DNA from 3 places in the Bacteroides sp. OM05-10AA genome. Region 2 is predicted to be linked to each of the others. Evidence: riboswitches for the same ligand, from Rfam matches in the RefSeq annotation. Region 2 holds a riboswitch; each other region holds the start of a gene.
The links. A riboswitch is a leader RNA that binds a small molecule or an ion and turns the genes downstream of it on or off. The one in region 2 is predicted to bind cobalamin.

Region 1 (8,640 bases), on a different contig from region 2:
TGAAGAAAGGAGATAAAGAAATTGTTTCCCGTGCGATAGCCGGTGTGGGGATAGAGGTGCTAACCGGTCGGATGATGCATACGTTGAGTGACGGAGAAAAACAAAAGGTAATGATTGCCAAAGCGTTGGCGCAGGAAACACCTGTGATTTTTCTGGATGAACCGACTGCTTTCCTTGATTTTCCAAGTAAAGTGGAGATGATGCAACTGTTGCATCGGTTGTCCCGTGATACGGGGAAAACGATTTTCATGAGTACCCATGATTTGGAACTGGCTTTACAGATTGCCGATAAAGTCTGGATGATGGATAAAGAAAACGGTGTGACTATCGGAACTCCTGAAGACTTGTCACTGAATGGTACATTAAGTAACTTCTTTTCCCGTAAAGGAATCATGTTCGACCAAAATACAGGATTATTTAAAATCAACAATGAATATTCTGTAAAGATGCGTCTTGAAGGGCATGGCCAAAAGTATGCGATGGTCAGGAAAGCTCTTTTGCGAAATGGAATTCTGGCAGGACGTGAGATCGAATCTGATGTTTACATAGAAACAGGTAATCTTCAGACGGAAGGATTTTTGCTGCATTTGCCGGAGAATGAAGTTCGAAAAGCGGAAGACATTGAGGTATTGCTCAAGTTGGTGTCCGGTTATCTAGTGAATAGCAGATATAGTTGATTCAAAAAATCCTCAAAACCGTATAGAAATAAACCTGTCAATAATAGATTTATAATAGGGTAGAGTGAAATTGATATGAAATCTCCCCAGTCTCATTGATTAATAAAATGGCGAGCTCTCCTTTGGGAAAAAGTGGTGTACAGTGTATATGACATAGTTGTACCAACTTGTTGAACAAGATTTCTTTATCTTTCTTGTTTGGTATTCCCCATAGTTCGCGGGCAAGCGTCATTTGTTCGATCAATGCTAAAGTCTCATCTGAACAGCTGCACTGAATAGCTATTTCTTTTAAAAAGTCTTTGTTCATTACCACTTTCTTGCTGTGAGTATCCAAGTGTCCTTCTGCCAGTTTTACCGCTTTTCCTATCATAATCCCCATGCTTACCTTTTGAAAACCAGTCTCTGCTGCTATTTTTAATGTCTCTCCGATAAAGTTTCCGTAATGGACGAAAGCCTGTGGAGGAAGATTCGGATAGAGGCTTCGGACAAATTTCTCACTTTTGGCTCCGGAATTGATAACCAATCGTTCTGTATTAACTGCATAGGCCACTTCCACTTCCTTGCGTATGGCATCGACGAATGCTTCCGAAGAAAAAGGTTTCACAATACCCGAAGTTCCGATAATGGAGATCCCTCCAATAATTCCCAATTTCGGGTTGAATGTTTTCAGTGCCAGTGCTTCCCCTTCGGGAACGCTGATAGTTACGTCCAGCCCTCCTCCATAAAGTAAGGATAGCTCATTGACGATCATTTTCCGGGGAGTCGAATTAATGGCAGGTTCACCGACGGCTAATCCCAATCCGGGGAGTGTGACTTTTCCCACCCCTTTTCCTTGCAGGAAATGTATGCCGGGAGAATCGGAAAAAGATACAGTGGCTACAATCTGATGTCCGTGGGTAACGTCCGGGTCATCTCCGGCATCTTTGATGACACTGGCAGTGGCGGTATTCTCATCCGTTTTTTCTACCTTATATATAGGTAGGACGATCCTTTCTCCATCCGGTAATGTCACTTCCGTTTTTTCTTCAAAACATTCTTCTGTCAATGCTAGTAAAGCGGCTTTGGCTGCGGCTGTTGCGCAGGTTCCGGTAGTGAATCCACTTCTTAGGGCATAAAATCCCGGTACATTTAGTTCAACAGCCCGTCTCAATCCATATTTCCCATTTACTGTAATAAAACCCTCGGGCAGGGGAGGACGGCGGACCACATAAATTTTGATTCCGTTTTTCAGAGCAGCTTCTATTTTTTCGGTGAAGCCTCCCGAACTGCCGCTTTCTTTCGTGATAATCGCTTGCGGGGAAAGTTGCTTAAAAAGGAGTGATTCATCTTCTTCGGGTTGATAGAAAATTAGTTTTTCTTTGGGGAATCCTGCCTTTATGGCAATATCTACGGATTCCGACCGTTCCAGAACCCGAAAGATACAGCCATGCTCTTTCCAGAAACCTTGTAGCTTGGCAATAGTTTGAGTGCCGGTGAGAGCCAGTAGTTTCTCTATACCGTCCTGTTTCATACGGGCGACGGCATCTTCGAAGTCATCACACCAAATGATTTCCTCCGATAATTTCGGATAGATACGTTCCAGGCGCACTACCTTGATGGTTAGTTCTTTTGCCGCGAGGAAGATATTCAGGTGGAGTTGTTGCGCAAATGGATGGGCGGCATCTATTATTAATCGGATGTCGTGTTCACGGCAGAAAGAAATGATTTTTTCTGAATCCATGTTGCCGGTCAGTCGCGTCATATTTCTGCACGTGACTTCCTGAAGGGTGCCACGTGTGGAATAATAAAAGGGTTGTCCTGCTTCATCGAGGGTTTCAGCGGCAGTGCGTCCCTCCGTCGTTCCTCCGAAAATCAGTATCATGGGCGGAAAAGATGTTTGAATTCATCAGCATATAGTCTGGATAATCCCTCCCGGTGGTCGATGGCATTACCGACTACAAGCAGGGTAGTAAGAGTCAGATGGTTGTCACGGACAATTTGAGCAAGATCTTTCAGCTTGCCGCGATATATCTTTTCTTCTTTCCAAGTGAGTTTGTAGCAGGCAGCTACGGGCGTTTCGGGAGAGTAGGCTTGCAAGAGTTCTTCCTGTACCTGCTCCACAATAGCAGCACTTAGATAGATGCACATCGTGCTTTGCGAGCGCGCCAGCAAATGAAGTTTTTCTTTCTCGGGCATCGGTGTCCGACCCTCTCCACGTGTGAGTATAATGCTTTGCACTTCTTCAGGAATGGTGAACTGTGATTTGAGGGCTGCTGCTGCGGCCTGAAAAGAAGAAATGCCGGGAGTGATGTGATACCTCATTCCGTATTGGTCGAAGAATGCCATTTGTTCGGCAATAGCTCCGTAAATACACGGGTCACCTGTGTGGAGACGTACCACAAACAATCCCTTGTCATAGAAAGACTTCATGAGGGTGAATTGTTCCTCCAATGTCATGTCTGCCGAACTTCTAACGGTAGCGCCCGGTTTGGCGTAATACGTCAGTTCGCGTGGCACCAGACTGCCGGCATAAAGAATGAGGTCTGCCTTTTCCAGCATTCTCTTGCCTCTTACAGAAATTAATTCCGGGTCGCCCGGACCGGCCCCCACAATCTCGATATGCCCGTTGTTGCGGTCACTATCAGCAGAAAGTGCTATGGCAAAGGTGAAATTATTTCCTTCGGATAGTATTCCTTTTTGCTTTTCCATCAGCAATCTGCCGTAATCGGAGGCACGGATAGCAGAACTTTCGGCCACCCCATCAACGCCTGTCACTTCTTTCACTTTTTCGGAGGGATTCGGAACGCTGATATCTGCCAGTTCTTCGGCTTTATAAATATGTAGTTCACTGTTTGAGAACTGCGTATGTAATTCTGCAATCAACGGTTCGTCTTTTTTCAGTTCAATCGTTGAAATGCTTTTCACTGCAAGTGGAGAAAGATGGTGTCGCAATAATTCATCTTTCATATAAATGCAGACTCCTTGTGGAGAACATTCTTTTTTGCAGCCTACCCCGATATGAAGCACGGGTGGATAGAACTGCAGTGTCGGGATAGGAGTGTCATATTCCCACGGACCAACAGTGATGAGCAATTGGTATTCCGCCAGCGGTATTTCTTCCAATCTATAATAGATATCTGTATGTTCCGGACGGCTCTGTTCAAGTTCGTCCGTCCCTTTATCCTTGACACTAAGCAGCAGGGCTGTCTTGTGTTTATTCACAAACTGAAAAATAGCCTGATTCATGGAAGCCGGTGTTGCCGAAGTTTTCCATCCGTAACGGGAGGTAAACGTATCCAGCGCCCACAACTGTTGATTATCACTTTGGGTGGTGACGATGGCTTCCCCTCCGGTGATTCCCGCAACGATTCGTGTCAGTTCATTGCCGCCTCCGATATGTCCGGACAGTACGGAGATAACGAAACGTCCGGTACTGTCAACGTTAATCACTGCCGGATCGGCATATTTGTTCCGGATGCAGGAAGCAATACTTCTCACACAGATGCCGAGTGCACCGATAAAAACGATTGCTTTAAAATCGGAAAAATGTTCTTTCATAAACCCGCTGTACGAGGTGATTGTTTCGCATCCCTCTGCTTCTCCTTTGAGGTATATGGCGGATTCTGCTAACTCTCTGCTTATATTCCTGGCTATGGGCAGACTTGACTCGGAGATTAAAATAATTGCTGTCTGAACGCTCTTTTCCATCCTGAAAATAATTAATTGGGGTAATGTTGCAAAAGTACAATAATAATCAGTTTCTTTCCTTGAGAGGTAGTGTAAATTTCGTGTTACTAAAAATATTTTTAGATATGTTATGAGATACAAATTAAATGTAGTAATTTTGCGGCACTTTAGGTGATGTTTTCAATCGTCCGATTGAACATAAAAGGGAATCCGGTGTGAATCCGGAGCAGTGCCCGCTACTGTAACATCCATCTATTGAAAGTTTTACTACTGCCACTGTGCCGGATGCACGGGAAGGCGAACTTTCAGGATGAAGTCAGGAAACCTGCCTAAGGAAGAAACAATAGTTAACTTGTTCTCGGGGCTAAGAACATAAACTATAGAAATTTAAGCATAATCACAAAATGTTGAAAAAACTTATTTTGACCACCATGTTGGTCGGTGTATGTTGTGTTGTGTCCGCTCAGGTTACAATCAAGGGGCGTGTGTTGAATTCTGAAACCGGAGAGCCTGTTGTCGGAGCGAATATTCGGGTGGACCATAGTCTGCAGGGGGGAACTACGAATGCAAAAGGAGAGTTTATAATCAAGGGATTGCCTGATGGCAAACAAACCCTGCAAGTATCACATCTCAATTATGAACCGCAACGGTATTCCACTTCAAAGAGTGTAAATGACGTCGTGATACGCATGACGGAAAGTCATAACAATTTAAACCAGGTGGTAGTGACCGGAACCGGAACACATCGCCGGATGGTGGATAGTCCCATCCCGGTAAATGTATTGACTGCCAAAGATATCAAGGAGGCCAATGTTACGAATCTTGAGGAGGCTCTTACCAAACTCACTTCTAACTTTTCTTTCTCTACCAGCGGTATGGGAACGGAAATGGTGCTTAATGGCTTGAATAGCGATTATATCCTTGTATTAGTGAACGGACGGAAACTGATTGGCGATGATGCGTTGATGCGCATCAACATGGCAAACGTGAAACGAATTGAAATACTGAACGGTTCGGCATCTGCGCTGTATGGTAGTGACGCCATTGGTGGAGTTATTAATATCATCACGGATGATAGCAAAAACAAGATTGACGCATCGAGTACTACCAAGGTGAGTGACCACGGACGTTTTTCGGAAGCTGTGAATCTGGATTTGAATGTTGGCAAACTTTCATCGTATACTTCTTACCAACGCCAACAGTCGGATGGCTGGAAACTTCATCCGATGACCGAAACGGTGAATAAAAAAGGGGAAGTGAAACTGGATCCTACCGATAAACAGGCTTTCACCGGTTATCATTCGAATACGGTCAACCAGAGTTTCTCTTATTCTCTGAATCATAAGACAACGCTGTATGCACAGGGTTCGTACTATAATTTCCTGAATGACCGTCCGGTAACGGAATATAAATATAATATGTATCATGAGAATTATACGTATGGTTTCGGTATGAAGTATATTGTGAATAAGAAAGCATATATCGATGCCGATTTCTATTCGGACAATTACAAATCGGCTTATGACTATATTCAGGAAAGCGGTGACTTTAAGATTGGAGATAAGGAAACCCGTAAGAAACAATATTTTTACCGGGGAAATGTGAAGAGTATTATCAAGGTGAACAGCAAGAACAAACTGTCTGCCGGATTGGAATATCTGGATGAAAAGCTGGAAAGTGAATCGGACAATATCTCTAATAAGACGCTCTACACCATGGCTTTATATGCACAGGATGAGTGGACGATTGCCGAATCTCTGCAAGCAGTAGTGGGATTGCGTTACATTTATAATGAAACATTTGAGGATCACTTCACTCCGACAGCTTCTATTATGTATAGGGAGGGTGGTTTCCGTGGTCGATTGTCTTTTGCAACAGGTTTCCGCACGCCTACTCTTTCTGAAATTTACGCTACGGATCTGGCAAAGACTACCAATCGCTATACTATCGGAAATCTGGAACTGAAACCGGAAGAAAGCAAGAATTTCTCATTGAATCTGGAATATACTCATTCCCGTTTTTCTGTATCAGCAACGGCTTTTGTCAATAATGTGACGGATATGATTAATTACCGTACTTTGAGCGATGAAGAAGCTGCACAATATGGTGATTATGATGAAGTGCGCCAGCGTGACAACATCGATAAAGTGAGAATCAAAGGGGTGAATGTAAATGCAAATGCTTACCTGGGACTTGGATTCAATCTGGGAGCCGGCTATACGCTGTTGGATGCAAGAAATCTGATAACGGACAAACCGATTGACAAAAGTGTCAAGTATGCAGGAAACGTAAATGCGCAATGGTCTAAGAACTGGGGATTGTATGGACTGAACATCAATATGGTTGGTCGCGGACAGGGAAAGAGATATTCCGAAACGTATGACTATGATTCATCCGGTTTTATGCTTTGGGATTTGAATACAGGACATACATTCAATCTGAAATATTTCATTCTGAATGCCGGTTTGGGTGTTGAGAACCTGTTCGACTGGGTAGACGACCGTCCCTGGAATACGAAGAAACCTTATTCGACCATTACACCGGGAAGAGCTTTCTATGCAAGCCTGACGATTCGTTTTAGAAAATAAGGATAAGAAATAATCGATAAGAGAGATGGAAGATTTGAAACCGGTATATATCGTTTCTTTAGGTCCGGGTGAAGCGGGGCTTATCTCTTTGATAGGAGGTGCTACACTATGTCGGGCAAATGCTATTTTTTGTCCGAAAACAAATGCGCGTTCCCGGTCTTCTGTTCTTCTGAAAGAATTGAAGATAAAGAAAGAAGCTATCAGACGCTATACATTGCCGATGAGTAAGAAGCGTGAGATGGCTTATGAGGCTTACGATAAGGTTTTTGAAGAAATAGTCAGCCTGTATTCGGAAGGTTTATGTGTGGCGATAGTGGCTGAAGGAGATGCCGGTTTTTATTCTTCTACCAGTTATTTGGTCGGAAGGCTCAAAAAAGCGGGGATACCTATCAAGCAGATTGCCGGTGTTCCGGCTTTTATTGCAGCGGCGGCTTCCATCGGTCTTTCCATTGTGGAACAGGAAGAACGGTTGACGGTGTGTCCGGGAAAAGTGGACAGGGAACTGTTCAGCCGGATTGCTTCCGGTAGTGAAGTGGCGGTAGTGATGAAACTATCGCAGTGTGAGGAGGAAGTGAAGCATTTTATAAGTTTGGAGGAAGGACTTGTCTGTCATTATTTCGAGAATGTGGGAGCGGACGGGGAATTTTATACGTGTGATAAGAAAGATATATTGGCAAGGGAATTTCCTTATTTCTCTTTAATGATAATAAAAGGTAGATGAAACGAATGAGACAAATATGGTTAGCAGGACTTGTTTTGTTGTCTTTATCCGCAGAGGTAAGTGCACAGAGCAATGTCGCCATGCAGGATTCGATTCCTGAAATAGTGGTGACAGGTACGGGAACGGAACACTATCTGAAAGATGCACCTGTGCAGACGGAAGTGATTAGCCGCAAAATGCTGGATAGTTATGCAGGGGCTACCTTGGAAGATATTTTGAGCGGACTGTGTGCTTCTTTTGATTTTAGTGCTGGTGATATGGGAGCCAATATGCAATTGGGAGGACTCGGCAATGGTTATATATTAATCCTTGTTGATGGCAAGAAGATGCATGGTGATGTAGGTGGACAGAATAATCTGGGCTTGATCGATCCGGCTCGTATTGAACGTATTGAAATTGTGAAAGGAGCTGCTTCGGCACTTTACGGAAGTGATGCTATTGCAGGAGTGGTGAATATTATATTAAAGAAACACCGCGAAAATATTTTGATAGAAAATACAAGTCGCGGCGGATCGTATGGAGAATTCCGGCAGTCGAATACCGTACAGTTCAAGGTTGGTAAATTTACTTCTTCCACTAATTTCCAACTGAAGCATTCAGACGGATGGCAGAATACAACTTATGAAGATCCGAACCGTTATGAATATCCTATAACCAATTCCATCAATAAGACTGTAAATCGCTACACGGACTGGCAAGTGGCACAGCGTTTCGATTATCAGGCTACAAAGGATTTGAGCCTTTATGCTGACGGTAGCTTTTATCGCAAACGGATATATCGTCCTTGCGGAGTGCCTGACTATAAGACTTATGATTTCCTTTATCGTAACTCTTCTGTTGCGACAGGAGGTAAGTTGAAGCTGAAAAATAGCAATAGCATTATGCTGGACGTCAACTATGATAGTCATGCTTATTATTATATGTACACTCGCGAGACTTGGGATAAGGAGTATGATGATAGTGGCAAGGAGATCAGTTTTCCATATTT
Region 2 (8,640 bases):
CCCAACTCCCCCATGCGTAACGAAGAATTCTATATTCCCGTATTAGACGCCATGTTAGCTTCTCCCTTGTTAGAGGAAATAGAAAAAGTACGTCCTAAAGCCCGCCGGGAATTAGCACAGAAAAACCGTATCGGAACCAAAGCCCTGAACTTCAGCTACACATTAGCTTCCGGCGCACAAGGCTCCCTCTATCAACAGCAAGCCGACTATATCCTCCTATTCATCAACAACCCCGGTTGTCATGCCTGCACAGAAACGATAGATGCCCTGAAAAACGCACCTATCATCAACCGACTTTTGGGACAAAAGAAACTAACAGTCCTCTCCATCTACCCTGACGAAGAGTTGGACGAATGGAGAAAACACCTGAATGAATTCCCCAAAGAATGGATCAACGGATACGACAAGAAATTTTCCATCAAAGAACAACAACTATATGATTTGAAGGCTATTCCTACCCTCTACCTTTTAAACAAGGAAAAGATCGTGCTCCTAAAAGACGCCACCGCACAAGCTATCGAAGAATACCTAACTAATGTTGGATTAGAGTAAAAACGGTACAGAAATGAACTAATTCATTTCTGCACTGATTGCAATTATTCCCTTTATGTGCTATAATTATTCCGGAGTTATACTAAATATAATCACTCCGGATACATATATTTATTCGTCGGACTATAGTCCGACGCAAAGTTGACTATAGTCTTTCTTTCGAAGCACTATAGTCCAACGAAAGGTAGACTATAGTTCGACGAATTAATATATGCATATAGAGATATTATTTTCTACAGAATTGGAATGTAAATTTAGTACTTGAATTCCTTGTCTAAAACATTTGATTCATATCGGTGCAGTAAGGAACAAAATAGGTGGATATCGCTGCATCCACCTATAAAAAACTACCAATTATGTTTCAATAAATCTGTTTCATACGTCCAACGTTGGACATAGACAAGGATACTTTTTAAAAGCTAATCTTATATCAAACAAATAAAAAAAGGCGGGCAACTCAATACCCGCCTCTAAAATCCGCTAATTTGGTAAATTTTGTAATAAGTGGCAGTCTCATTTACAAAAATACAAAAAATATCGAAGAAAACAAGTAAGAAGCAACAAATAATCGGTCCTTGCACGGCTCCTCCAATCTCGTTCTTTTTGGTTCTTTTTCTTTCGTATCAAGACAAAAGAAAAAGAACATCCCCCAACTTGGAAAAAACAAATAAACTCCCTATCTTTGTCGCGCATTGGTTTGCGACTCCCATGCGGGGGAAGCAATTAAAAGGGAATCAGGTGTAAATCCTGAACAGTCCCGCTGCTGTAAGTTCCATGCATGTTACAAGCAATTCACTCATTGCCACTGGAGACTAATCTGGGAAGGCGTTTGTAACAGGAATAAGTCAGAAGACCTACCATGCAATTATGTTTCACTGCTTTCGAGGAAAAAGCGTTGAGTCTAATGAACCGGACAAGTCGTCTATCATTTCATTCATCACTCTAATTCAGAGAAAGTGTGTTAAAACGAATAAACTCTGCCAAGTTTATTTATGCGTGTCCGGTCGAAGGGATTTCGCCCGGACACTTTTAAATAGCAACAGACAGAAAAAGAACTAAATGAAAGAGAGAACATTTAAGAAAATGATCTTTGCAGTATTCTGCTGCCAATTCTTATCCATACCACTTTTTGCACAACAGCAAAAGGTAGATACGACACATACATATTCTATTCCTGAAGTAACTGTATCAGATATCTATCAGACTCGCGAAGTACGTTCTACCGCTCCCCTGCAAGTATTCTCCAAAGACGCTCTGAAAAACCTGCACGCCCTGCAAGTATCCGACGCAGTGAAACACTTTGCCGGAGTGACCGTAAAAGACTACGGAGGTATTGGCGGACTAAAAACTGTATCCATACGAAGCCTGGGAGCACAACATACCGCTGTTGGCTATGACGGAATAGCCCTAACCGATTGCCAAACGGGACAAATCGACATCGGGCGTTTCTCACTCGATAACGTAGACAGACTTTCTCTAAACAACGGACAAAGCGATAACATCTTCCAACCTGCCCGCTTCTTTGCGTCAGCAGGCATCTTGAATATCCAGACACTTACCCCACAGTTCACAAAAGACAAAAAGACCAACATAGCAGGAGCTTTCAAAACAGGTTCCTGGGGATTAGTCAATCCCTCCCTCCTGCTGGAACAACAATTCAATAAAACATGGAGCATGTCAGTCAATGGCGAATGGATGTCTTCTGACGGACATTATCCATATACACTGCGCTATGGAAGTGCAGAAGGAGATCTGTCCTCACGTGAGAAACGGAAGAATACAGACGTACAGACATTCCGTGCTGAAGCCGGACTTTACGGTAACTTCTCCGATAAAGAACAATGGCGGTTGAAAGCCTATTACTTCCAGTCCTCCCGGGGACTACCCAAAGCTACCACTTTCTACAACGACCATTCTACCCAACACCTGTGGGATAAAAACACTTTCATACAAAGTCAATACAAGAAAGAATTCAGCCAACAATGGGTATTCCAAACCTCTGCCAAGTGGAATTGGAGCTATCAACGTTACCTGGACCCCGACACAAAGAACTCATTAAAGAAAACAGAAAACAGCTACTACCAGCAAGAATATTACCTTTCCGCTTCTGTACTATACAGACTGTTGAGCAACCTCTCATTCTCTCTTTCCACAGACGGAAGTATCAATACCATGAATGCCGATCTAAACAACTTTGTACATCCCACGCGCTATTCATGGCTAACGGCATTCGCCGGCAAATACGTGAATGACTGGTTAACAATCTCCGCATCCGCATTGGCAACTGTTATCAATGAAGATGTAAAGAAAGGCGGCAGCGCCGGCAATCACCGTAAACTAACCCCTTATGTAAGTGCCGCATTCAAACCTTTTCATAATGAAGAATTCCGTGTACGCTTCTTCTATAAAGACATTTTCCGCCTGGCAAGTTTCAACGACTTATATTACGAAGAAGTAGGAAACACACAACTAAAGCCGGAAAAAGCCAAACAATACAATATCGGACTGACATACAGCAAGAATGTATGCCCGTTCCTACCCTATTTGTCAGCAACCGTCGACGCTTATTATAATAAGGTAACAGATAAAATCATCGCTTACCCTACCAAGAACCTTGCAGTATGGAGCATGAAAAACCTGGGACAGGTTGACATCAAAGGCATTGATGTTACAGGAAGCCTCTCCCTCCAACCTTGGGAAAAAATCCGCATCAACCTCTCGGGTAACTATACATACCAACGAGCATTAGACGTTACCCCACCCGATCCAAATACGTATGAATCAACATACAAACACCAGATAGCCTACACTCCCCGCGTCTCCGCTTCGGGGCAGGCAGGTATCGAAACACCATGGATCAACCTGTCTTACTCATTCCTATTTTCAGGAAAGCGTTATGCGTTGGGACAAAACATTGCCGAAAACAGATTAGATAGTTATAGCGATCACAGTATTTCTGCAAGCCGTGATTTCCTGATAAGAAAAATCACCACCTCTTTCAGCTTGGAAGTACTGAACCTGATGGACAAGAATTACGAGATTGTGAAATACTTCCCAATGCCCGGACGATCTGTAAGAGCAACAATAAAAATAAGATATTAAATATTATAAAATAAGATATTGACGTGAAAAGGAAATTAATATATATATTCTGGTGCTGGCTGTCATCGATCTTGTTATTCATGGCATGTGATGACATGGAAGACAAACCTTTCACATCAGGCATTATGGGTGATCCGACAGAAACGGGTACCGCTGAATTATATGTATTATGTGAAGGGCTGTTCAATCAGAATAACAGCTCATTGGCACGTTTCTCTTTCGGTAATCAACAAATGGTTCGTGATTACTTCAAAGCAGTCAACCACCGGGGATTAGGAGATACAGCCAACGATATGGCTATTTACGGAAGCAAGGTATATGTCGTAGTCAACATCTCCAGTACAGTAGAAGTGATAGATTTTCGTACAGGAACCTCATTGAAACAAATTCAGATGCAGGCAGAAAATGGGAGTTCCCGCCAACCACGCTATATCGCTTTTCATAAAGAAAAAGCATACGTATGTTCCTATGACGGAACCGTTGCGCGTATAGACACAACTTCCCTCTCCATAGATGCCATCACATCAGTGGGACGTAACCCTGACGGCATTTGTGTACAAAACGAAAAGCTATATATTTCCAATTCCGGCGGATTGGATTATTCATCAAGGCTGGGTGTAGATAATACAGTATCCGTTGTCGATATTGCCACATTCAAAGAAAGTAGCAAAATTATAGTAGGCCCGAATCCCGGTAAAATAATAGCAGGTCCGGATGAAACCGTCTATGTAGCCACCCGTGGCGAAGATATAGAAGCCGGAGATTATAATTTCGTCAAGATAGACTGCCGGACAAACAAAGTCACTCAATCTAACGAGAAAGTGCAAAACTTCGCCATCGACGGAGATATAGCCTATCTATACAATTACAACTATACCACACAAACTTCTTCTATCAAGATGTTCAATCTGAAAACAGAAGAAACAATCCGTGAGAATTTCATAACCGATGGAACTGTGATAAAGACACCTTACGGTATCAATATCAACCCTTACAGCAACAATGTATATATCACCGAAGCACGCGATTACACCACTTACGGCGACTTACTTTGTTTCAACCAACAAGGACAACTCATGTTCCGCCTGAACAACATCGGACTTAACCCGAATACCATCGCATTCAGTGACAAAGCCTCACAAAGCAATATTGACGATAATGACGATGACACGGAAAACCCTCTAGCTTTCGCCAATAAAGTATGGGAATACCGTCCTGCTCCCGGACAATTTATCAATACTACCACATCAGCATACAAGGATGGATTTACCTACGATGAAATATTGGAAGAAGCAACCCGCAGAATCCAGCAAAAATCGCTTATTACATTAGGAGGATTCGGTGGCTACATTGTTTTAGGATTCCCACAGCCCATTCCGAATGTAACGGGAGAATATGATTTCAAGGTAAGAGGTAATGCTTACTACAATTCCAAAACCGGAACAGGAAAACTAGGAGGAAGTGCCGAACCGGGAATTGTATTCGTATCCAAAGATGCAAACGGCAATGGAAAACCTGATGACGAATGGTATGAACTGAAAGGCAGCGAATACGGGAAAGATACAGAAACCCGAGGATATGAAATAACTTATTACCGCCCGAACCCAGCCAACCAAAATGTTTTCTGGAAGGACAATAAAGAAAACGAAGGATATATTCTCCGCAACAGTTACCATAATCAGGAATCCTATTATCCACTTTGGGTAGAAGATGATGAAATCACATTCCAGGGAACACGCCTAAAAGATAATGCTGTCTTGGAAAATGGATTATGGGTAGGATATTGTTATCCATGGGGATATGCAGACAACCATCCCAACACCAAGGAAGGTAGTAATTTCAAGATAGATTGGGCTGTGGACAGTAACGGTACACCAGCCGACTTGGATCAAATAGATTTCGTTAAGATTATGACTGCAGTTAACCAAGACGCAGGACAAATGGGTGAAATATCAACCGAAGTCACAACCGTTGAAAACTTACATTTCAAAAAATAATCAACAATTTATTAATAACTAAAATTAGAAAAGAACATGAAAAAATTATCCTTATTATTACTATTATCAGTATTTATATTTTGTGGCTGTAGCGATGATGACGATACAAAAACATACATACTTAGCTTGCCTAATTACGAAACTCATACACTCGACATGGGCGATCAAGAAAATCCGGATGATTCATGGTCAGTAAGTAGTGAGTGGGGAACAACTAACTATAAATACAATCTGTTAACTGACGCAAGTGGAATCTTTGAATTTGACTGTGTATCTTCAACATACGGTTTCTATTCAGATAGCTTTGCATTTACGAATTGTACAGTAGAAGATTGTCCAGACTTCGCAAGCTATGATTATCGCGCTATCACCAAAAAAGGGGTAATCAATAATACATACGTTATCGTTGGAGCTGCCGGATATAAAATCGGAAAGAATTCTGATAAAGAAGCCGCAATACGATTCAGAGATCACGACAACCCTAATGAACTGGAAGACTATAGAGTAAAAGGACTATATGTAACAAACAGTGTCTATGCTTATAGCAGTATGAAAGAAGGAACTGGATATTATGGTGAAGAAGAAATATTCGGAAGCAACGACTCATTCAAACTTACTATCTACAATTATGATAAAACAATGCACGTAGATTGTTATTTGGCAGAAGGAACCAATCTCCTCGATCAATGGAAATGGGTAGATCTAACTTCATTGGGAGAAACGAAAGGACTAAAATTCTCATTAACATCTACCAAAAAGAATGAATACGGTCCATTGACACCGACCTACTTCTGTCTTGACGGTATCACTATTGAAGACTAAATAGCCACTGCTCGATTGACCTCAACCGATTATATATTTATTTTTAATCAGCCTATTGATTACCAATAATCAAACTTATAATCATACTCAATCGAATGCATAATTTTAAAGAGCCGGATATCCTTTTAAGGGATCCGGCTCTCTTTATATCTTCTTACCACAAATTGATATATCACTAGCCTACGGAGAAATAATTCCATCAGCCACAACTTACAAAAAGTCATCATATATTTGTTAATCACACAGATTTTAGCTACATTCGTCGATCTAAACTATAAATCTACAACAATGGAATTACCTTTTGCTGAATCATGGAAAATCAAGATGGTAGAACCCATCCGGAAAAGCACACGTGAAGAGCGTGAGCAATGGATTAAAGAAGCACATTATAATGTCTTTCAACTCAAATCAGAACAAGTTTATATAGATCTCATCACAGACTCCGGAACCGGAGCGATGAGTGACCGCCAATGGGCGGGAATGATGCTAGGTGATGAAAGCTATGCCGGAGCAACCTCATTCTTCAAATTGAAAGAGATGATTACGAAACTAACAGGATTTGAATACATCATACCAACCCATCAGGGACGTGCCGCTGAAAATGTTCTTTTCTCTTATTTGGTACATGAAGGAGACATTGTGCCCGGCAACTCACATTTTGACACCACCAAAGGGCACATCGAGGGACGTCATGCCATCGCATTAGACTGCACCATTGATGCAGCCAAACAAACCCAACTAGAAATACCGTTTAAAGGAAATGTAGACCCTGATAAATTACAGAAAGCCCTCACAGAATACGCTGAACGGATTCCTTTTATCATCGTCACCATCACCAACAATACAGCCGGAGGACAACCCGTCTCCATGCAAAACCTGTACGAAGTACGTGCCATCGCCGACAAATATGGCAAACCCGTACTTTTCGACTCTGCACGTTTTGCCGAGAATGCCTACTTCATCAAAATGCGCGAAGAAGGTTACCGAGACAAAACTATCAAAGAAATCACACGGGAAATGTTCTCTCTTGCCGATGGCATGACAATGAGCGCCAAGAAAGACGGAATCGTCAATATGGGCGGATTTATTGCCACGCGGCGTGCAAACTGGTATGAAGGTGCAAAAGGCTTCTGTGTACAATACGAAGGCTATCTTACCTACGGAGGCATGAACGGACGGGATATGAACGCCCTCGCCATCGGACTGGACGAAAACACCGAATTCGACAACCTCGAAACCCGTATCAAACAAGTGGAATACCTGGCAAAGAAACTGGATGAATACGGAATCCCTTACCAACGCCCAGCCGGAGGACACGCCATCTTCATTGACGCGCCTAAAGTGCTGACACATGTTCCTCAAGAAGAATTCCCGGCGCAGACGCTAACCGTAGAGCTCTACCTGGAAGCCGGTATCCGTGGATGCGAAATCGGTTATATCCTTGCTGACCGTGATCCGGTGACCCATGAAAATCGCTTTAACGGCCTTGACCTACTCCGCCTCGCAATCCCCCGCAGAGTATATACCAACAATCACATGAATGTAATAGCTGCCGCCCTCAAAAATGTATATGAACGCAGAGAAAGCATCACTCATGGAGTACGTATCGCCTGGGAAGCTCCCTTAATGAGACACTTCACAGTTCAATTGGAAAGATTATAAACTTGGAGAATATTTGTTCGCGTAAAACAAAAGTGTTCCCCAAGTGTTTATATTATAATCGAACTTAATACGTAAAAATTATGGCAGAAGATTATAAATTAATAGACAACGAAGAAAAACATCGGTATGAGTTTCAGATCGATGGCAAAATAGCTGAAATAGACTATATCAAATCAAACAATGGAGAAATATACCTTGTACACACCGAAGTACCCGCTTCATTAGGCGGCAAGGGAGTAGGCTCACAACTTGCAGAAAAAGCATTGACAGACATCGAGCGACAAGGTCTACGCCTGGTACCGCTTTGCCCGTTTGTAGCCGGATATATTCACAAACATCCGGAATGGAAGCGAATTGTAATGCGTGGTATTCATATTAAATAAATACATATATGGGAAAAAAAATTGAATATACCAATGGTGAACTGACCATTGTATGGCAGCCTGAATTATGTCAGCATGCCGGAATATGTGTAAAGATGCTACCTAATGTTTATCATCCCAAA
Region 3 (8,640 bases), on a different contig from region 2:
TAAAATCAACGTACTTCAGGTTTGCGTCCTTACCGTCGAAAGTTACAGCATGGGATATCTTGAAATGATTGTCAGACGGTCCGGCATTATAGTTGTCATCATCTGTCAGACGATCAATGGCGCTGAAATTATCAGCATATCCCCATTCATAACTATCATTTACCCAATAAGTACCATTACCGGATTGATCGTAATTACGCTCTTTCAGGCGAGTACCTCGCAAAGTATATTGTTTCTCCTTTACCCAGGCGGGATAATAATAATCTTGCCGGTGAAAAGCGCCCAGATAATCAATAGACCCACTTTGACCATGATTGTCTGTCCATGGGGTGGGAAGCTGAATACCGGTTGGTTTATGATAGGTGACGGCATAATCCTGCCAGGTTTCGGCTTTCCCATATTCGGATCCGCGCAATTCATACCAAGTGTCATTAGGTAACCCATCACCATTTTCGTCCTGCATTACCCATACAATTCCCGGTTCTGACGAACCATCAAAAGCATTTCCTGTAATAGCGATGTTGTAATCTCCATCATTCACGATGCTATGATCGAATCCAACGATGATGTATCCACCGAATCCGCCTAGGGAAACATAAGCCGTCTGATTGATTCGTTCTTCTGCATAGGTACAGGCTTCTGCCATAGTTGTTGTGGTATGGTTCTCATTGATGAATTGACCGGGAGCCGGTAAATATTCATATACTTTGTTCATTGATGCAGAACTTGTGGCGCTAATCTTGCGCTGGTATGTTCCTGCGGGAGGGCAAACATTGATTTTTAATGTTTGCGTAGCGAGTATATATGAGTTCCTCATTTCTACCTTTACCGTGTGTTCTCCCTGCTGCCCGGATGTAAACAGATAAGTCTCATTTTCTCCGGATTGCACTTGTTCATTGTCCACAGTCCATGTATAGACTGCATCCAGTGCATTATTCACGTCAACCGGTTTGATACGGATAGTTCTGCCGACTGACATGTTATATTCCGTTTGCAGGAATGTCCAGCTGAAATCTACTTGATCCGGTGAACAAACTTCTACTTTGAAAGTTACTTCGTCATCGCCATCTTCATTGTGAGTAGCAAAACGAACCTGATATTCGCCAAGTTCGGTTGTGGGGAGAGTACAGGTTAATTCGCTCGAAATATCTTCACCGTTTATTTGCCAGGAGTAACTGGTTTCCAGAAAAGAATCTACTATGGGTGTAATGGTTAGTTCAGAGCCTTGAAGCACTTTGAAACCTTTGTCGGCATCCGCAATAGAGATAGTCGGTACATCAAGTTGAAAGACATCGATACGTATCTCTTTTTCTGTTGTCCCTCCGGCATTGGTGGCAGAAATCAGAATGAAATACCTGCCTGCTTCATCGGCTGAAAATGTCAGGGTGGAAGCGGTACAGATACTCTTTCCATCTATTGTCCAGTTAAAGGTCGTTTCCGAATCGGTATTTTCATAAACAGGAGCGATGGTTATCTCTCGACCAATTTTTGTTTTATAGATGGGGGATTCTTCTTTCAGGGTAATGACAGGAGCGGAAAGAAGAGGAGAGTCCTCCTCTTCTTTCACGCATGATACTAATGCTAACAGAACAAATAAAAGAAGTATAATATGTTTCATTAGAATCTCACTGCTACGTCATCATAAGCAAAATAGGCGGGTTGGCTGAAACCATATCCGTTATCATTACTTCCAGTGACATTAAAGTCTATTTTGACCACTTTGCCTAATGCGGATAAATCCCATTTTGTCCATTCAAGTATATTACCTTCGGCTCCAACCAGATAAAATTCCGGACGCGCAGCTACTTCATTTCCATCTTCATCATAACCGATAGCAACCAGTTTCACCCAATCATCTTTGCCTGCGGGTGCGGTCAAACCGTTACCGTTGGCCACACAGTTGGCTAGGTAGGTCGTCATAGTCACATACATGTGGTCAACTACACGAGCAACTCCGTCTCCAAAGTAAATATAGGGTAATGGACCGTTAGCATATCCGGAATTGTCTGCATAGCCGTAATGTACGCAGAAGTTTTTGGAACCATTATGTCCTCCAAAACCTGTTTTTGCATCCTGATAATAAACCGCTAGTTGGTGCTGGAAGTCTCCATGAGTAAGGTCCATATCCAGATAATTGGAAATTGCGTGTCCGCCACCCCAGTATTGGTAATCACCCCATCCGTTAGGAAGTTCGGAAGCAAGAAAAGTATTGTTTGCATCACTCCAGTTATAGAGTTGGTTATTCTTAGGATAAAGTAGTGAGCCACCATATTGTTGGCTGTCAATTAATGATGACCAGTTTCTTTCTCCTACCATGTTAGCATCACCTTTATAATCAACATCCTCGAATGTCAAGAAGTGTGCTTCACGCACTGCTCTTAATTGCATTTTTATTACTTTACCGAAAGCTTTGGACGGAGTGACAAGTATTTTAAGTTCACCATCTTTGACATCATCACCTGAAACTGCCGGAGCTGTGATTCTTAAGTCTTTATCATTAAGAACCGCTGTCCATCCTTGCGGAATAGCAATTAATGTTGCGTCGTCTATATTGGCAGTTGTAAGAAGATACGTCCTTGTTTCATTAGACGAGAACAAGGTATAATCTCTATTGGCAATGTCAAATGTATATGCTTCCCCTTTGGGCAATGTGAACGACGTTCCATCTGCAAGAGTAACTAGTACATGATTGTCATTAACTGTAACAGATTTGAAGAAAGAGTCTCCGTCTTGTCCTTCCGCTTTCACAGGTTTGCCGTCTGTTCCGTTAATACGTTTGGCTCCTTCACCTGTATCAACGGTCCAGTATCCGTCACTGTCAACTCCCATAACTGGAGTTGTACCTGTCACTTTTAACTTGTTAGTTGCATCCGGCAGCCATTCTGTAGTACCGTTGGTAGTAATGGTCCAGTAATATATTCCGTCTTCGTCAGCTTTCACTCCAATCACAGGAGCATCTGTACCATTCTTTCCATTTTTTATAGATACGGTGCTTCCATCACTGAAAGTTAATGTGTAGCCATCAGATGTCTGTTCCGTGTTGGTGATTACTTTCCCTTGATTTAATGCGTCTACCAAACTCTGTAAAGTTGTAATTTCAGAGTTCATTTTCTTGACTGTTGTTTCTAGTGTTTCTACTCGTCCGTCGAGATCATTGACTTTATCCCAGAGATCATCGTCATTGTAGCAACTGCATACCGTAACGACAGTGAGCAGTAAAAATAGAATTTTCTTCATTGCTTTTGTTTTTAATTAGTAATAGTGATATGAATTATTGAATCTCTTTTAGTTTCTTATCTGTAAAGGCAATATGTGCCGGAATATCCCCCGTGATGACTGACCATTTCTTTTTTCCATCCCGGGAGAAACAATATAATGTGCCGGGAGTCACATAGTCTTTGGCATCGGTGACGAAGAATTCACCTGTTTCCGGATTGATTGCTATTCCATAAGGTATCTTGATAGATTTTTCCGTACCATCTGTAATAAAATTGCGGGTATCAGTTTTCTTTGTTTTTGTATTATAAATAGCGTAAGAGACTGTCCAACTGTTGGTGTAATAACTCCATTCTGTACTGTATACATACAGTGAATCTCTGCAAATGGCCATTTCTGTATTGGGAAGAAGCGGTAATTCTTCGATTACTTTATCGGTATTGGAATCTATTACAAATGTTTCGGAGTAAGTGTCATAATAATCTCCCCGGGATGAGACATAAATATTTCCGTATTGGTCTAATTCCATTCTATGCAAATTGATTCCCACATCAATGGTTTTGATAACTTTGAATGTGTTCAAGTCGATGACGGATACCGTACGGTCATAATTAGGTACGCGATATCCGCCGGAGTTGGCTACATAGAGTTTGTTGCCCACAATCACCATTTCTTCCGGCTGGTAGCCGACCACACAGGTATCCTTGACAGTCAGTGTGGTAGTGTCAACACGTGCTACATACCCCAGTCTGGCGTTAGGATCTATTTTGACAGGGCCTGCATACGAACTGACGTATGCATATTTATCTTTAAAGACGATATAACGGCAATTAGGTATGGAAATTTGCGTGATGTGTTTTGCTGTTTCTACATTCATCACTTCTACGAAATGAGAACAGTTGATGATGGCATATAACTTATTTCCATAGATTTGGATATCATTTCCCACATCCCCCAATTCTTGTACGACTCCCGGGTTCCGTTCCGCATAGATATTCTTATGATAGATACCGGTTTCGTAATCAAAGTAATCAAGGGTAGCCTTGTTGCTTCCCATATTTCCTTCATTGAGTAGAAAGAAACCTTTGACAGAGGTACCGCTTACTCCGGGGGTAACTTGGTTGGGAGTTGACGGAATAATGCGTTCATCTTCGCGACAAGAAGTCGACAGAAGAACAAAACAGATAATGATGGATAGAACAGATATTCTCATAACATGACGTTTAATTTGATTTTAAAACTTGTACCGGGCATAGGATAGCATTGCACTACATCATATTGCTGATTGAAGATATTATTAATTTCTGCCGTTACACGTATTCCCGTTTTCCCCCATTGAAAAGTTTTAGATAGGGAAAAATCGTGGGTATACCAGGGCTGTGCGTAGTTCTCCGGGATATTGGCGACTGCTTCATAACGTTCACCTGTATAAATGAAACTATAGTTACAGGACCATGTTTGGTAACTTCCATTGAGGATGATGGAACCTCCATGCCAAGGTATATAAGGAATCTGGCCTCCATACCATTCACTGGTAGGATCGGTAAAATCCTGTGCCTTTTGATAGGTGTAATTGAAGAGAGTGCTAAGTTCCACCTTTCCGAAGCCCCATTCTCCTCGTATGGCTGCGTCTAATCCCCGAATTTCCACATGTCCGAGATTAATCATAGTCCAACGGAACTGGTTGGAGGTAGGCATGGCAATGATTTTATCATCTACTTCATTATAGTAACCATCTATTTGTAAGTCCAGGCTTTTCAGCCAATGGTTATTCCAGGTGTGAGAGAAAGTGATACCCACATCGTATTGAGTGGTATATTCTGGTTTTAAGTCCTTATTGCCTATAAAAGTATAATACAAATCATTGAGAGTCGGCATGCGAAAGACTTTCTTATAAAAGGCCCGTACATTCAGAGGGAGCTTGGTCAATGGTTGCCAGGTGGCTATGACAGACGGAGTGTATTTGTTTTTGGTGCCTGCATTGGCTCCTTTGGTACGTGTATTGTCGTCGACATGAGTATATAACAGGCTCGCCTGCAACATGAGGCGGTTGAAGTCAAAGGACGTGGCAGCAGAAGTCAGGATTGTATTACGGGTTGGATAGACAAAATCTATGAGATCGGCCCGTAATGTATTCCATTGAAAATCGTTGGATAATGACATACTCCACCAGGGATAGATGGTGAATAAATGGGCGGCCGAAGCATAGATTTCTTGCTGTCGGTAGTGATTGTCTACATACATGGTGGTGACATCCAGTCTGGGATCGGATAAATAGTGGAGATAGTCATAAGCATATTTTCCGTTGGCTAGCAGACTGTACCAAGGCTTAAAATAGTTTTGAAAAGATCCTTGCACAAACAGATTGGTATCCCATTGCCGGTCCTGATGGCGAAACTTACCCGGTTCTTCTCTTACCGCAGCTCCGGGGTATCCCCGTTCCGAGTTGTATAGGTATGCTTTGGCTTTCCATTCTCCTTTGGGGACTTTTCCGAAGAATGCATTCTCCAAACGTAACATTCTTACGTCTCCATTTTGACGAACAGCTGTTGTGTCGTAACCATCTTTCTTGGCGTATGTGAATTTATATCGTCCTGATGTATACATATACTCCGTACTGATGGAACTGCTTATTCGTTCGTTGAAACGGTGTTCCCAAAGTAGTGACGGATTGATGGTGGAGAATGAACCGCCTTTCACCCCGATGTTCAGATTGTTTTTCTTTTCCCCTTTGAATATGGGCTTTCGTGTCTGCATATATATGGCACTTGCGGAACTATAATCTTTGGCAGGTTGGAAGATGGCACTTTTTTGACCATTATACAGTGAAATGACTTCCATATTATCTAATGAAAACCGGCCTAGATCGACGACTCCATTTTGCGCATTTCCTAATTCAATACCATCATAAAATACTCCGACATGATGACTGCCCATACTTCGTATATTGACGGTTTTTAGTCCTCCAATACCTCCGTAATCTTTTATCTGTACTCCGGAAAAGTAGCGCAAAGCATCAGCAACGGAGTAAACATTGAGCTTCTCCAGTTCTTTGCCGGACAGAATCTGTACAGGAGACATCTTTTTTTGCATCCGGTTGCTGTAGATAGTAACTTCTTTGAGTTTGAGAAGTGTATCAGACAGAGAAGTCTGATGCCGAACCCTGGACTGGGAAATGGCCGGTAATGTGGTAAATAAAGATAGAATCAAACATAATATCCACCGTAAATGGATACAATGCTTATGGTATGAATGGACTTGAATAGAAAGCATGTCTTTTATTTTATAGGTATAAAAAATCCGTTTGTTCAGATCTGAATTCAATCTACACAAACGGACATATAGCTATTATACCAAATAAAAGATAATTGCTTATTTTCTATTTGACTACTACCCGAAATCCCGCAGGTGTAAATCAGAGCATCAAGGCAGGTCTTCTGACTCATCCCATTTTGCAACGCCTTCCCAGATAAACTATCCAGTGACTTTCGTGTTGCAATTTTGCTCTCTGATTACAAGGAGCGGAGATTTACAGCAGCAGGTTCTGTTGCCGGTTTACACGGCATTCCCTTTTCATTCCTTAACAACGTGAAAGTTGTTCAAGGAAACCTTAACGGCACAAAGTTAGAAAGTTTTTATTAATTAGTTTGTTTTATTCTAAAAAAATATCCCACTGACCAATAACAAATATTCCGGCATCTGATTCTGTTTTCCCCATTTGTTAATAATCAATTGGATGGAAAAAGGATATATTAATATGTTATCCCAACGACAGAATCAATATTTGTGCCGTCAATACTCGCAGAAACATGGTGAGCGGATATACCGTAGCGTAACCAACGGCAGGTGCATCACAGGAGGTCAGGTCATTGGAGTAAGCCAATGCCGGCGGATTGGTAGTAGAACCAGCCAGAACCCCGATAAGCGTGAAATAATTCAGCTTGCAATAATACCGTCCTATCAATCCTGTAATCAGAAGTGGCAGGATGGTTATAATGACTCCGTAGCCTACCCATACATATCCTCCGCCATGAATGACTGTGTCTACAAAGCCTTCGCCTGCTCCCAAACCTACGCAGGCGAGGAAGATGGAAATACCGATTTCACGAAGCATCAGGTTGGCACTCATGGTGGTATAAGTAATCAGCTTGTATTTCGGACCGAAACGGCTAATCAGGATAGAAACGATGAGCGGACCGCCTGCCAATCCTAGTTTCACAGGTTGTGGAATTCCGGGAAATGCGAAAGGAAGACTTCCCAGAATACATCCTAAAGCGATACCTATAAAGATAGGAATCAGGTTCGGATGATTTAAGCGTTTCATGGAGTTGCCAAGTACTTTCTCTGCATGGGCAACAGCCAGTTCGGAACCTACAATGGTGACACGGTCTCCCATTTGTAACTGTAATTGTGGAGAGGCTACCAAGTCTACTCCCGAACGATTGACGCGGGTGATGTTTGCTCCGAAGTTATTTCTGATTTTGAGTTGTGAAAGCGTTTTCCCGTTCAATTCCGGTTTAGTAATCAGGATACGGCGTGAAATGAGCTCTTTGTTCAGTTGTTCCCATTCCATTTTGATTTCCTTTCCGAAGAATACAGTGATTGCTTCCACGTCAATCGGGGTAGAGATCACTAATATGATATCCCCTACATGTAGGGTTGTCTCGGAATTAACCAATTCGGTTTCTCCACCTTCGCGGTGTTTGATGCGGGAAATGACAAATTTACGGTTCAGTAACGGGCGGAGTTCTTTAATCTTGATACCGTTTACCGATTCGTTTCTCACCTCGATGGAGATAGGGCGTACAGTAAGTTCCTGAAGATGTCCCAGACCGACTTCTGCATCTTTTTCTTCTTGAGCAGTATTGATGCGCAGGAGATATTTCAAAGCAAGCAGTGAGAGGATGATACCTACTACACCCAGCGGATAACTGACAGCATATCCTAAAGCAATTTCGGGAGCGTCTATACCATTCAAATCACTGTTGGCCTGTTGTGCGGCTCCCAGTCCCGGAGTGTTGGTGACGGCTCCGGACAGAATACCTACCATTGTGGTAATCGGAGTTCCGGTGGTGAAGTGCAGGATGATAGTAATGGTTACTCCTAATACTACTACTAGCATGGCCAGCATATTCAAGGTGAAGCCACCCTTTTTGAATGCCGAAAAAAAGCCGGGCCCCACTTGCAAACCAATTGAGTAAACAAACAGAATCAATCCGAATTCTTTTAGAAAGTGGAGCAGGTGTTCGTCCAGATTCATGTTGAAATGGCCGAATACGATTCCGACAAAGAGTATCCAGGTAACTCCCAGAGATACTCCCCGCACTTTGATTTTTGCAAGGATGATTCCAAACGCTATGGTTAGTGACAGAATCAGTACGGAGTGTGCCACTCCGCCGCCCCAAAGATTGGGGTAACCTTCAA

Region 1: another riboswitch for cobalamin. It lies ahead of DXB58_RS12295 (TonB-dependent receptor); the one in region 2 lies ahead of DXB58_RS02970 (TonB-dependent siderophore receptor).
Region 3: another riboswitch for cobalamin. It lies ahead of DXB58_RS12345 (TonB-dependent receptor); the one in region 2 lies ahead of DXB58_RS02970 (TonB-dependent siderophore receptor).

The regions. Positions count from the first base shown of each region.
Region 1 is NZ_QSUR01000013.1:108,645-117,284, reverse strand. It holds gene DXB58_RS12310 (ABC transporter ATP-binding protein) at 1-677, shown strand, start outside; gene cbiD (cobalt-precorrin-5B (C(1))-methyltransferase CbiD) at 727-2,538, opposite strand; gene cobM (precorrin-4 C(11)-methyltransferase) at 2,535-4,364, opposite strand; cobalamin riboswitch at 4,496-4,691, shown strand; gene DXB58_RS12295 (TonB-dependent receptor) at 4,748-6,931, shown strand; gene DXB58_RS12290 (precorrin-2 C(20)-methyltransferase) at 6,957-7,652, shown strand; gene DXB58_RS12285 (TonB-dependent siderophore receptor) at 7,649-8,640, shown strand, end outside.
Region 2 is NZ_QSUR01000003.1:63,121-71,760, reverse strand. It holds gene DXB58_RS02975 (DUF5106 domain-containing protein) at 1-552, shown strand, start outside; cobalamin riboswitch at 1,229-1,429, shown strand; gene DXB58_RS02970 (TonB-dependent siderophore receptor) at 1,612-3,654, shown strand; gene DXB58_RS02965 (YncE family protein) at 3,678-5,651, shown strand; gene DXB58_RS02960 (DUF4465 domain-containing protein) at 5,688-6,473, shown strand; gene DXB58_RS02955 (tryptophanase) at 6,762-8,135, shown strand; gene DXB58_RS02950 (GNAT family N-acetyltransferase) at 8,216-8,518, shown strand; gene DXB58_RS02945 ((4Fe-4S)-binding protein) at 8,527-8,640, shown strand, end outside.
Region 3 is NZ_QSUR01000013.1:123,734-132,373, reverse strand. It holds gene DXB58_RS12360 (PKD-like domain-containing protein) at 1-1,618, opposite strand, end outside; gene DXB58_RS12355 (PL29 family lyase N-terminal domain-containing protein) at 1,618-3,237, opposite strand; gene DXB58_RS12350 (DUF5074 domain-containing protein) at 3,272-4,429, opposite strand; gene DXB58_RS12345 (TonB-dependent receptor) at 4,426-6,489, opposite strand; cobalamin riboswitch at 6,626-6,844, opposite strand; gene DXB58_RS12340 (putative transporter) at 6,977-8,640, opposite strand, start outside.